Regions from separate parts of the Nocardioides sp. Arc9.136 genome, predicted to be linked through region 1. Evidence: predicted binding sites of a transcription regulator. Region 1 holds the regulator's gene; the other holds the start of a gene.

What was found. The regulator HrcA, encoded in region 1, represses chaperone genes, less so after heat shock. The targets are predictions, from matches to a motif close to TTGGCACTCGNNNNNNNCGAGTGCCAA.
Region 2: groES (co-chaperone GroES) is a predicted target of HrcA. The motif match lies at 4,505-4,531, and genes of this name have one in related genera.

The regions. Positions count from the first base shown of each region.
Region 1 is NZ_CP113431.1:2,976,126-2,981,534, reverse strand. Features, by position in the region: gene OSR43_RS14490 (DUF3097 domain-containing protein) at 1-50, opposite strand, end outside; gene OSR43_RS14485 (hypothetical protein) at 103-339, opposite strand; gene OSR43_RS14480 (MBL fold metallo-hydrolase) at 358-1,203, opposite strand; gene OSR43_RS14475 (hypothetical protein) at 1,251-1,985, opposite strand; gene hrcA (heat-inducible transcriptional repressor HrcA) at 2,154-3,188, shown strand; gene dnaJ (molecular chaperone DnaJ) at 3,241-4,413, shown strand; gene OSR43_RS14460 (16S rRNA (uracil(1498)-N(3))-methyltransferase) at 4,413-5,153, shown strand; gene OSR43_RS14455 (Gmad2 immunoglobulin-like domain-containing protein) at 5,161-5,409, opposite strand, start outside.
Region 2 is NZ_CP113431.1:3,613,583-3,618,991, forward strand. Features, by position in the region: gene OSR43_RS17415 (GNAT family N-acetyltransferase) at 1-568, opposite strand, end outside; gene OSR43_RS17420 (glycosyltransferase family 39 protein) at 678-2,189, shown strand; gene groL (chaperonin GroEL) at 2,350-3,972, opposite strand; gene groES (co-chaperone GroES) at 4,065-4,361, opposite strand; gene OSR43_RS17435 (class I SAM-dependent methyltransferase) at 4,559-5,409, shown strand, end outside.

The DNA of each region.
Region 1 (5,409 bases):
GGGGCGCGCCAGTCGGTGGAGAGGACGTCGGGTCCGTAGCGGTCGGTCACCCGACCGACGCTAGGCGGGCCCGCCGACGCTCGCGCGCACGGCGCGCCGGGGTCAACCGTCCTGTGACGTGCCCGACCCGTCCTGGGCGCCGCCCTGCTCCGGCGCCTGCTCCCGGGCCTGCTCCTGGTCGGTGTGCTTGCCGTCCTCGAGGAGGTCGCCGGCGGTCTCGCCGGGATCGAGCCCCTCGGCGAGCGGGTTGTCCTCGCCGGGCTGGAGGTCCTCGGGCAGCTGGTCGTCGCCGATGCCGGTCGCGTCCCGGCCGGCGTCCTCGGGGGTGGGCTCGCTCATGGCGGCCCGTTACCCGGATCAGATCAGCGGCAAGCGCCGCTGGCTGCGCGGCAGCTGGGCGTAGGCGCGCGCCACCGCGGTAGCCACGTGCTCGCGCGGCCAGGGCCACTCGGCGGCGTCGAGCGCCTCGCCGAGGGGCACCCCGCGGGTCGCCAGGTCGCGTGCGGTCTCGGCCAGCACGCCGATGGTGTTGCGCTGCTCCTCGACGAACTCGCGGTCGACGACCGGTCCGTGCCCCGGCACGACGACGGAGGTCGCCGTGGTCAGCCCGAGCACGATGTCGAGGCTCAGCGGCCAGTCCATCGGCCAGGAGTCCTCGCCGAACGACGGCGGGGCCGAGGACTCCACGAGGTCGCCGGCCACCAGCACGTCGGCGTCGGGCACGCGGAGCACGAGGTCGCCCGAGGTGTGGCCGCGGCCGGGGTGCACCAGCTCGAGGGCGCGGTCGCCGAGGTCGAGGACCCGGGCGGAGGAGAAGGTGTGGTCGGGCGGCACGACGGTGCTGGCGAGGAGCTCGTCGCGGTGCTCCTCGTCGGTCCCGGCCTGCTCCTCGAGCGCGGCGACCGCGCCCCGCTCCAGCTCGGCGAGCGCCTCCTCGTGGGCGTGCACCGGGACCTCGGGCCAGACCTCCCGGAACGCCTCGTTGCCCAGGAGGTGGTCGAGGTGCCAGTGGGTGTTGACGACCGCCACGACCTCACCGGCGCCGAGGGCGCGCACGTCGCGAATCAGCTCGCGGCCCGCGGCGGTGGAGGCGTGGGTGTCGACGACCACCAGCCCGCGCTCGCCGCCGACGACGGTCGTGGTCACGTCGTACCAGGGGCGACGGGTCACCCAGACGCGGTCGGCGATCTCGGTGAAGGTCACTCGGGGAGCCTAGGTGCACCTGCCCCGGGCGTGCCCCGGGCTCTCGGTCAGCACATGCCGTGGTGCAGCTCGCGGCGCAGCATGTCGCCGAGCTCGGCGGTGGTGCGCGCCGCGCGGGGGAAGTGCAGCACGGTGCGGTCGGCCCCCTCGGGGCCCACCCACTGCACCTCGACCCGGTCGGCGCGCAGGTCCGCCAGCGCCACGCCGACGACGTCGCCCATCCGGGTGCCGGTCGTGGTGGAGACCGCGCGGCGCAGCTCCTCCTGGTGGTGGCTGTTGGCGTGCTCGACCGAGCGCTGGAGGTAGCCGCGGTTGAGCTGGTGCTCGCCGGCGCGGAAGCTGGCCACGTCGACCCGCAGCTGCTGCTCTGCGCCGGCACCCCGCCGGCCCAGGGCGACGAGGTCCGGCTCCAGGGCGACGACGTCGCGGGGGTCCCCGCAGCACTCGCAGGTCTCCCGGCCGCGGACGACCAGGCGCCCGGCGATGCTCAGCGTGGCCTCGCGGTCCTCCGAGCCGGGGCGGCCCAGCCCGCTGTGCACGGTGAGCAGGGCGCGGCGACCGGCGGCCGCCACCACGGCGAGGTCGGAGCCGAGCGCGGTGGAGAACGTCGGCTCGCCTCCGCAGTCCTGCATGCCCGTGCCCTCGGCCTCCGGACCCTCCAGGACGTCGGGGGCGCCGTCGACGACCAGGTGGACGCTCGCGGGACAGGAGAGGATGCTGCGGGCGGCGGCCGCGAGGCGGCTCGGGTCGTGGCGCGTGGTGCTGCTCGGGACGACGGTCATGGTGCTCCCTCGGCAGGGCCGGCGGTGGGTGACTTAGGTGAGCCTAACCTATGCGTCGGTAGTGGCTCTCGGGGAAGGCGACGTCTCGGTCGGCGAGACCCGAGGCGGTACCGCGGCGCGCTACAGTTGGCACTCAGTCGTGACGAGTGCCAGAGGTAGGGAGGCGACGTGCAGGAGGACCGCAGGCTCGCCGTGCTGCGGGCCATCGTCGAGGACTACGTGGCCACCGAGGAGCCGGTCGGCTCCAAGGCCCTGGTCGAGCGCCACGGGCTGGGCGTCTCGCCCGCCACGGTCCGCAACGACATGGCCGTCCTCGAGGACGAGGGCTACATCACCCAGCCGCACACCAGTGCCGGCCGGGTGCCGACGGACAAGGGCTACCGGCTCTTCGTCGACCGGTTGAGCACCGTCAAGCCGATGACCGGCGCGGAGAAGCGCGCCATCGCCTCCTTCCTCGACGGGGCGGTCGACCTCGACGACGTCGTGACCCGCTCGGTGCGGCTGCTCTCCCAGCTGACCCGCCAGGTCGCCGTGGTCCAGTACCCCACGCTCTCGCGCTCGACGGTGCGCCACGTCGAGCTCGTCGCCCTCACGCCGAACCGTCTCCTCGTCGTGCTCATCCTCAGCACCGGTCGCGTCGAGCAGCGGCTGGTCGAGCTGCCCGCCGAGCTGTCCGAGGAAGCCCTCGCCGACCTCCGTTCGCGGGTCAACCACGCCGCGACCGGCGAGGTGATCTCCGACGCCGTGCGCCGCCTTCGCGAGGCGGTGCCGGAGGTCCCCGGGGACGCCCCCGACCGCGACGACGGCGTGACCCGCGCGGTCGTCGAGACCCTCGCCGACGCGATGGAGGACCACCGCTCCGACGAGCGGATCGCCGTCGGCGGTGCCGCCAACCTCGCGCGGTACGGCGACTCCTTCGACTCCGCGGTCCGGCCGCTCCTCGAGGCGCTCGAGGAGCACGTCGTGCTGCTCCGCCTGCTCGGCGAGGCCACGACCGGTGGCGCCGTCACGGTGCGCATCGGCGCGGAGGGCCCCTACGAGCAGTTCGCCTCCACGAGCGTCGTCGCCACCGGCTACGGCCCCCGCGACGAGGCGCTCGCCACGTTGGGCATCGTCGGCCCGACCCGCATGGACTACCCGGGCACGATGTCCGCGGTGCGCGCCGTCGCCCGCTACGTCTCCCGCATCCTCGACGAGGGCTGACCGCCCCGCGTCGCGGCGTACCTCTCTCACCTCGATCACCGAAGGAACCCAGTTGAGCCAGGACCTCTACGAGCTGCTCGGAGTCGACCGCGACGCGGACGACACCGCGATCAAGAAGGCCTACCGGCGGCTGGCTCGGCAGTACCACCCCGACGTCAACCCCGACCCGGACGCGCAGGAGCGGTTCAAGGAGGTCTCCACCGCCTACGAGGTGCTCTCGGACCCGCAGAAGCGTGCGGCGTACGACCGCGGCGGCGACCCGTTCGGCGGCGGCGCGGCGGGCTTCGGCCAGGGGGCGGGCTTCTCGTTCACCGACATCATGGACGCCTTCTTCGGCGGCCAGCCCGGCGGCGCGGGCGGCGGGCGGGGCCCGCGGCCCCGCGTGCGCCGCGGCCAGGACGCGCTGATCCGGCTCGAGGTCGACCTCGCCGAGGCGGCGTTCGGCGTGACCCGCGAGATCAAGGTCGACACCGCGGTGCTCTGCACCACCTGCCACGGCGACGGTGCCGCGCCGGGCAGCCACCCCGTGCCCTGCGAGACCTGCCGCGGCCAGGGCGAGGTCGCCCAGGTCCAGCGCTCGTTCCTCGGCGAGATCCGCACGCTGCGCCCGTGCGCGGCCTGCCGCGGCTTCGGCACGATCATCCCCGAGCCGTGCCGGGAGTGCTCCGGTGACGGCCGCGTCCGCTCGCGCCGCACCCTGACGGTCAAGATCCCCGCCGGCGTCGACACCGGCACCCGCGTCCAGCTGGCCGAGCAGGGCGAGGTCGGCCCCGGCGGCGGCCCCGCCGGCGACCTGTACGTCGAGATCCAGGTCGCGGCGCACCCCGTCTTCACCCGGCACGGCAACGACCTGCACTGCACCGTCACCGTCCCGATGACCGCCGCCGCGCTCGGCACCTCGCTGACGCTGCCCACGCTCGAGGCCGACGTCGAGCAGGGCGCCGACTCCGGGGTGGAGACCGAGTTCGCCCTCGAGATCCCGGCCGGGACCCAGTCGGGCACCGAGCAGGTGCTGCGCGGTCGCGGCGTGCCCGGGCTGCGCGGCGGTCGCGGCGACCTCGTCGTCTCGGTCGCGGTGGAGACCCCGCAGCGGCTCGACCCCCGCCAGGAGGAGCTGCTGCGCGAGCTGGCCGCGATCCGTGGCGAGGAGACCCCGACCGGCCAGGTCAAGCCCGGATCGAAGTCGTTCTTCGGGCGGCTGCGCGACGCCTTCGACGGTCACTGATGTCGCTCCCGGTCCACCTCGTCCCGACGCTGGCCGGGGTCGGCGCCGGGGCCACCGTGACGGTCGAGGGCGACGAGGCGCACCACGCCGTCGCCGTGCGCCGGATGCGGGTGGGGGAGCCGCTGGTCCTCACCGACGGCTCCGGCACGTCGGTCACCGGCGAGGTCGCCTCGACCGGCAAGCGCGTCCTGGACGTGCGGGTGAGCGACGTGCGCCGCGTCGAGGCGCCGTCGCCGTCGGTGGTCGTGGTCCAGGCGCTGCCCAAGGGGGAGCGCGGCGAGCTGGCGGTCGAGGTGCTCACCGAGATCGGGGCGACGACGATCGTGCCGTGGGCGGCCTCGCGCTCGGTGGCGGTCTGGAAGGGCGAGCGCGCCGCGAAGTCGTTGACCAAGTGGCGCTCGACCGCCCGTGAGGCGGCCAAGCAGGCCCGGCGCTCGTGGTTCCCCGAGGTCGCCGAGCTCGCCTCGACGGCGGAGGTCGTGCGCCTGGTCGCCGACGCCTCGCTCGCCGTCGTGCTGCACGAGGAGGCCGCCGTGCCGCTCGCCGCGCTCCGGGTGCCGAACGACGGCTCGATCGTCGTCGTGGTCGGCCCGGAGGGTGGGCTGACCGAGGAGGAGGTCGCGGTCTTCACCGCGGCCGGCGCCTCCTCGGTGCGGATGGGCGCCGAGGTCCTGCGCACCTCCACCGCCGGCGTCGCCGCCGTCGCCGCGCTCCTGTCGCGGACCTCGCGCTGGGGCTGAGCCCCCGCTACCCCACGACGATCGTCTTGCTGTCCTCGGTCGGCCCGCCGCCCTCGCCGCCGGAGGGGTCGTCGGTCATCGCGACGAAGGTGTAGGTGCCCGGGTCGAGGCGCGACACGTCGACCTCGCTCTCCCAGGGGTAGAGCTTGTCCATCCAGCCCTCGGCGGTCGCGAACCCGTCGAGCACGACCTCCCCGCCGCCGTCGCGCACCTGCCACGGGACGGTCGCCTCGAACGACGACGCGACGCCCGCGGC
Region 2 (5,409 bases), 640 kb from region 1:
CGACGTGCTCGGGCATCGTGCCGCCGCCCATCCGCCGCCCGGGGGTCACCGCGATGGCCGACTCGGCCTTGGTCCGCTGCAGCACGTCGCTGACCAGGTCGGCGATCGCCGCTCCGCGGGCGTGCTCGGTGGCGGTGAACGCCGCGGTGCGGCGTACCTGCACCTGCACGTCGCCGACGGTCATCTCCATGACGTCCTGCGGCGGCCCGGCCGGGTCGACCGGGTCGGCCTCGGCGTCGAAGAGCCGCGCGACCACGTCGGGGAAGGACATCGGCGAGGCGAGGATGGTGCGGGCGGCCTGGACGTACCGGGTCGGCTGGTCCGACAGCGCCGCCTCCGTGCAGGGCTGGACCACGACCGAGCGGCCGCCGGCCCGCTCCACCAGGTGGGCGGTGGCCGAGGCGCCCCACCCACCGGGGGTGCTCAGCACCAGCTCGTCGGTCACGGCCTCGACGCCGGGGAAGATCTGCAGGCCCAGGATGTTCACGCCGGCCCGTCCGCAGTGCTCGGCCAGCACGGCCAGCGCTCCGGGTCGGTCGGGCAGGGTCGTCCGCACTCGCCACAACATGCCGCCACCCTCGCCCGGCGAGGTTGCCGGACCGGGTCGCCGGTGTTTCCCCCAGGTCACACGGGTGGGGGCCGCGGCTCGGCGGGCGGCGTCTGGGAACCTGTGCCGCATGCTCGACCGGCTGCAGCACCAGGCGCGGTGGGTCGGTGCCCGGATCGACTCGCGGTGGACGGTCGCGGTCGCCGCGACCCTGGCGTTCCTGCTCCGGCTGCCGGGCCTGACCCGGCCGCTGCGCCCCGACGAGGCCGGGTTCACGCTGGTCGCCCGGAGCTGGGACCCCCGCCCCGACAGCGTGTACGGCGACCTCTTCGTCGACCGGCACCCGCTGGTGATCGCCGTCTTCGCGCTGACCGACCGGGTCGGCGGCGAGCACGCGATCCGCGTCCTGGGCGCGGTCGCCTGCGTGCTGGCCGTCCTCGCCGCGGCCGCGGTCGCCCGGCGGGTGGCCAGCGAGCGGGCCGCGCGGTGGACCGCGGTGGCCGTCGCCGCGCTGCTCACCAACACGGTGATCGACGCCGTCGCGGTGAAGGGCGAGATCCTGGCGCTGCCGTTCCTGCTCGGCTCGATCTGGCTGGCGCTCGAGGCCCTCGAGCGCCACTCGGCCGGGCACGCGTTCTTGGCGGGCCTGCTGGCGGCCACCGCCCTCGGGATGAAGCAGAGCCTGGTCGGCGGGCTGGCCTTCGGAGCCGTCCTGCTGGTCGCCGCCCGGCTCACCGGCCGGCTGGACACGCGCACGTTCGCCCGCCTGGCCGCGGCCGCGGTCGGCGGGGTCGCCGTACCCGTGCTGGCCACGGTGGCCTGGGCGCTCGCGGCCGGCGTCCACCTCGAGGAGGTCTGGTACACCGTCTACGGCTTCCGCACCGACGCGACCGCCGTCCTCGGCGACAGCGGCGCCGACGCACCGGCCGCCCGGGCTGCGACGCTCGCCTTCGCCGCCCTCGCCGCGGGGATGCTGCTGGTCATCGGCGGCTTCCTCGTCCACGTCCGCCGCGAGTGGCGCGCCGACCCGGTGGTCACCGCCGCGACGGTCGGGATCGTCGTCGCCGACGGCCTCGCGCTCGCGCTCGGCGGCAGCTACTGGCGCGACTACCTCTTCGGGCTGGTCCCCGCGACCGCGCTGTGCGCGGCGCTGCTGGCCCGGCACCGCACCGGTCGTGGCCGGACGATGCGCGTGGTCATCGGGCTCAGCGCCGTCTCCTCCCTGGTCTGCCTGCTGGGCTGGGCGGGCTGGAACGCGCTGGACTACCAGGAGTTCCACGAGGCCGACACCGGCACCGCCATCGCCGCCGCCGCCGAGCCGGGCGACACCCTGGTCGTCTTCGGCGGCCGCGCGGACCTGCAGCTGAGCAGTGGCCTCGCCACGCCGTACCCCCACCTGTGGAGCCTGCCGATGCGCACCCTCGACCACCGGTACGGCGACCTGCGCACCCTGGTCGAGGGCCCCGACGCGCCGACCTGGCTGGTCGCCTGGGTGCCGTGGGGAGCGTGGGGCGCCCCCGGCGCCGAGGAGCTGCACGACGCGGTGCGGGCCCGCTACGAGCGGCACGGCACCGGCTGCTCGGACCGGCCGGTCTACCTCCTGCGCGGCCTCGACCGGCCCGCGCTCGAGGTCGACTGCTGAGGGCCGCTCCGCTCCTGCCTCGTGATGCCCAGCGGGCGCCGGGGCGCTCGCTGGGCATCACGAGGCAGAGCTCGCGGCAGGTTCGGGAACGCCGACGGCGCCGGCCCCCTCGCGGGGACCGGCGCCGTCTCGGTGCTGGTGGTGCTGGTGGTGCTGGGTCTCAGTGACCGTGGCCGTGACCGTGGCCTGCGGCCGCGGTCTCGTCCTCCTCCTCGGGCTTGTCGACGACCAGCGTCTCGGTCGTCAGCAGCATCGCCGCGATCGAGGTGGCGTTGACCAGCGCGGAGCGGGTGACCTTGACCGGGTCCAGGACGCCCTGGGCGACCAGGTCGCCGTACTCGCCGGTGGCGGCGTTGTAGCCGTTGCCGACGCCGAGCTCGCGGACCTTGGTGGTCACGACGTAGCCGTTCTCGCCACCGTTCTCGGCGATCCAGCGCAGCGGCTCGTCGGCCGCCTTGCGGACCACGCGGACGCCGACGGCCTCGTCACCGGTGAGGCCGAGGTCGTCGTCGAGGACGGAGACGGCGTGGATGATCGCGGAGCCACCGCCGGGGACGATGCCCTCCTCGATCGCGGCGCGCGTCGCGGAGACGGCGTCCTCGATGCGGTGCTTCTTCTCCTTCAGCTCCACCTCGGTGGCGGCGCCGACCTTGATCACGCACACGCCGCCGGCCAGCTTCGCGAGGCGCTCCTGGAGCTTCTCGCGGTCCCAGTCGGAGTCGGTGTTCTCGATCTCGGCCTTGATCTGGTTGACGCGGCCCTCGACCTCGGCGGCGTCACCGGCGCCGTCGACGATCGTCGTCTCGTCCTTGGTGACGACGACGCGGCGCGCCCGGCCCAGGACCTCGAGGCCCACCTGGTCGAGCTTGAGGCCGACCTCGGGGGCGATGACCTGACCACCGGTCAGGGTCGCGATGTCCTGCATCATCGCCTTGCGGCGGTCGCCGAAGGCGGGGGCCTTGACCGCGACGGCGTTGAACGTGCCGCGGATCTTGTTGACCACCAGCGTCGACAGCGCCTCGCCGTCGACGTCCTCGGCGAGGATGAAGAGCGGCTTGCCGGCCTGGATGACCTTCTCCAGCAGCGGCAGCAGCTCGGAGACGGAGGAGATCTTCCCCTGGTGCAGCAGGATGTAGGGGTCGTCGATGACGGCCTCCATCCGCTCGGGGTCGGTCACGAAGTACTGGCTGATGTAGCCCTTGTCGAACTGCATGCCCTCGGTGAAGTCCAGCTCGGTGCCCATGGTGTTGGACTCCTCGACGGTGATGACACCGTCCTTGCCGACCTTGTCGAAGGCCTGCGCGAGCAGGTCGCCGATGTGGCTGTCGCGCGAGGAGATCGTCGCGACCGACGCCATGTCCTCGCGGGTCTCGACCTCGCGGGCGGCGTCGCGCAGGGCGTTGCCGACGGCCTCGGCCGCGGCGTCCATGCCCCGCTTGAGGCCCATCGGATTGGCGCCGGCGGTGACCGCCTTGAGGCCCTCGTGGACCATCGCCTGGGCGAGGACGGTCGCGGTGGTGGTGCCGTCACCGGCGACGTCGTTGGTCTTGGTGGCGACCTCCTTGCACAGCTGGGCGCCGAGGTTCTCGAACGGGTCGTCCAGCTCGATCTCACGGGCGACGGTCACGCCGTCGTTGGTGATCGTCGGGGCGCCCCACTTCTTGTCGAGGACGACGTAGCGGCCCTTGGGGCCGAGCGTCACCTTGACGGCGTTGGCGAGCGCGTCGACGCCGCGCTCGAGCGCGCGACGGGCGGACTCGTCGAACTCCAGGATCTTGGGCATGACTCTCCTAGCAGGTGGTGCGGGAAAGAGGACCGGGTCGTGTGCCGTCCGACGCGCCGAAGCGCGTCGTCAGGCACACGACCCGGGAGAGATCAGGAAACGATCGCGAGGACGTCGCGCGCGGAGAGGATGAGGAACTCCTCGCCGGAGTACTTCACCTCGGTGCCGCCGTACTTGCTGTAGATGACCTTGTCGCCCACGGAGATGTCCATGGGGACGCGCTCGTCACCGTCGTCGTTGAAGCGGCCGGGGCCGACGGCCACGACCTCGCCCTCCTGGGGCTTCTCCTTGGCGGTGTCCGGGATGACCAGGCCGGAGGCCGTGGTCTGCTCGGCGTCGAGCGGCTTGACGACGATGCGGTCCTCGAGGGGCTTGATGTTGACCGACACGATGTCGACCTCCACTTTCAAACTCAGATGTCTCAGGCGGGTGGTGCACGTCTGGTGCCTGCGGTCCCGGAGCACGCCGTCGCGGGGGTCGTGCTCGGTAGGCAAGCGCTGGCACACTCACGGGGAGAGTGCCAGGACAGAAACTAGCACTCACCTCGCGCGAGTGCCAGGGACCCCCGGCCTGCGAGGATCGCGGGGTGGACCTCGACGCCTTCCGCTGGCTGCTCACCGACGCCGGCCAGGCCCTGCTCGACCGGGCCGAGGAGCTCGTCGAGGCCGAGCCGCTCGCGGCCCAGACCGCGCTGCGGCGGGACGCGACGCCCGAGCACGCCGCCGCGGCGCTGACCCAGGCCCGGCTGCGCGAGCGGGCGCGCGCCAAGTTCGGCGACCTGGCCGCCCGGATGTACTTCACCCCCGACGGCCTCGAGCAGGCCACCCGGCTGCCCGTCGCGCGGCACCGCGCCGCCCGCCTGCAGGCGTACGCCGCGCGGACGCTCGTCGACCTCGGTTGCGGGATCGGCGGCGACCTGGTCGCGGCGGCCGGCGCCGGCCTCACCTGCGCGGGGGTCGACCTCGACCCGGTCCGCGTCGCGGTCGCCGAGGCCAACCTCGCCGCCCTCGACCTGCCCGGGGCCGTCATGGTCGCCGACGCGACGACGGTCGACCCCTCCCCCTTCGACGTCGCCTTCGCCGACCCCGCGCGCCGGGGCGCCCGCGGGCGCACCTTCGACGTCGACGACTGGACCCCGCCCTGGCCGTTCGTCGAGCGCCTCCTGCGCCGCGACTCCTGCGTGAAGGTGGCCCCCGGCATCCCGCACGCGCTGGTGCCCGACGGGGTCGAGGCGGAGTGGGTCAGCGACCACGGCGAGGTCAAGGAGGCCGCGCTGTGGTCCGGCGGCCTCGCGACGACCGGCCGCCGCGCGACCGTGATCGGCGAGGGGGGCCTGGCCACGCTGACCGACGAGGACGCCCCGCCGCTCGGCGAGGCGGGCGTCGGGGTGCGCCCGGTCGGCCGCTACCTCTACGAGCCGGACGGTGCCGTCGTCCG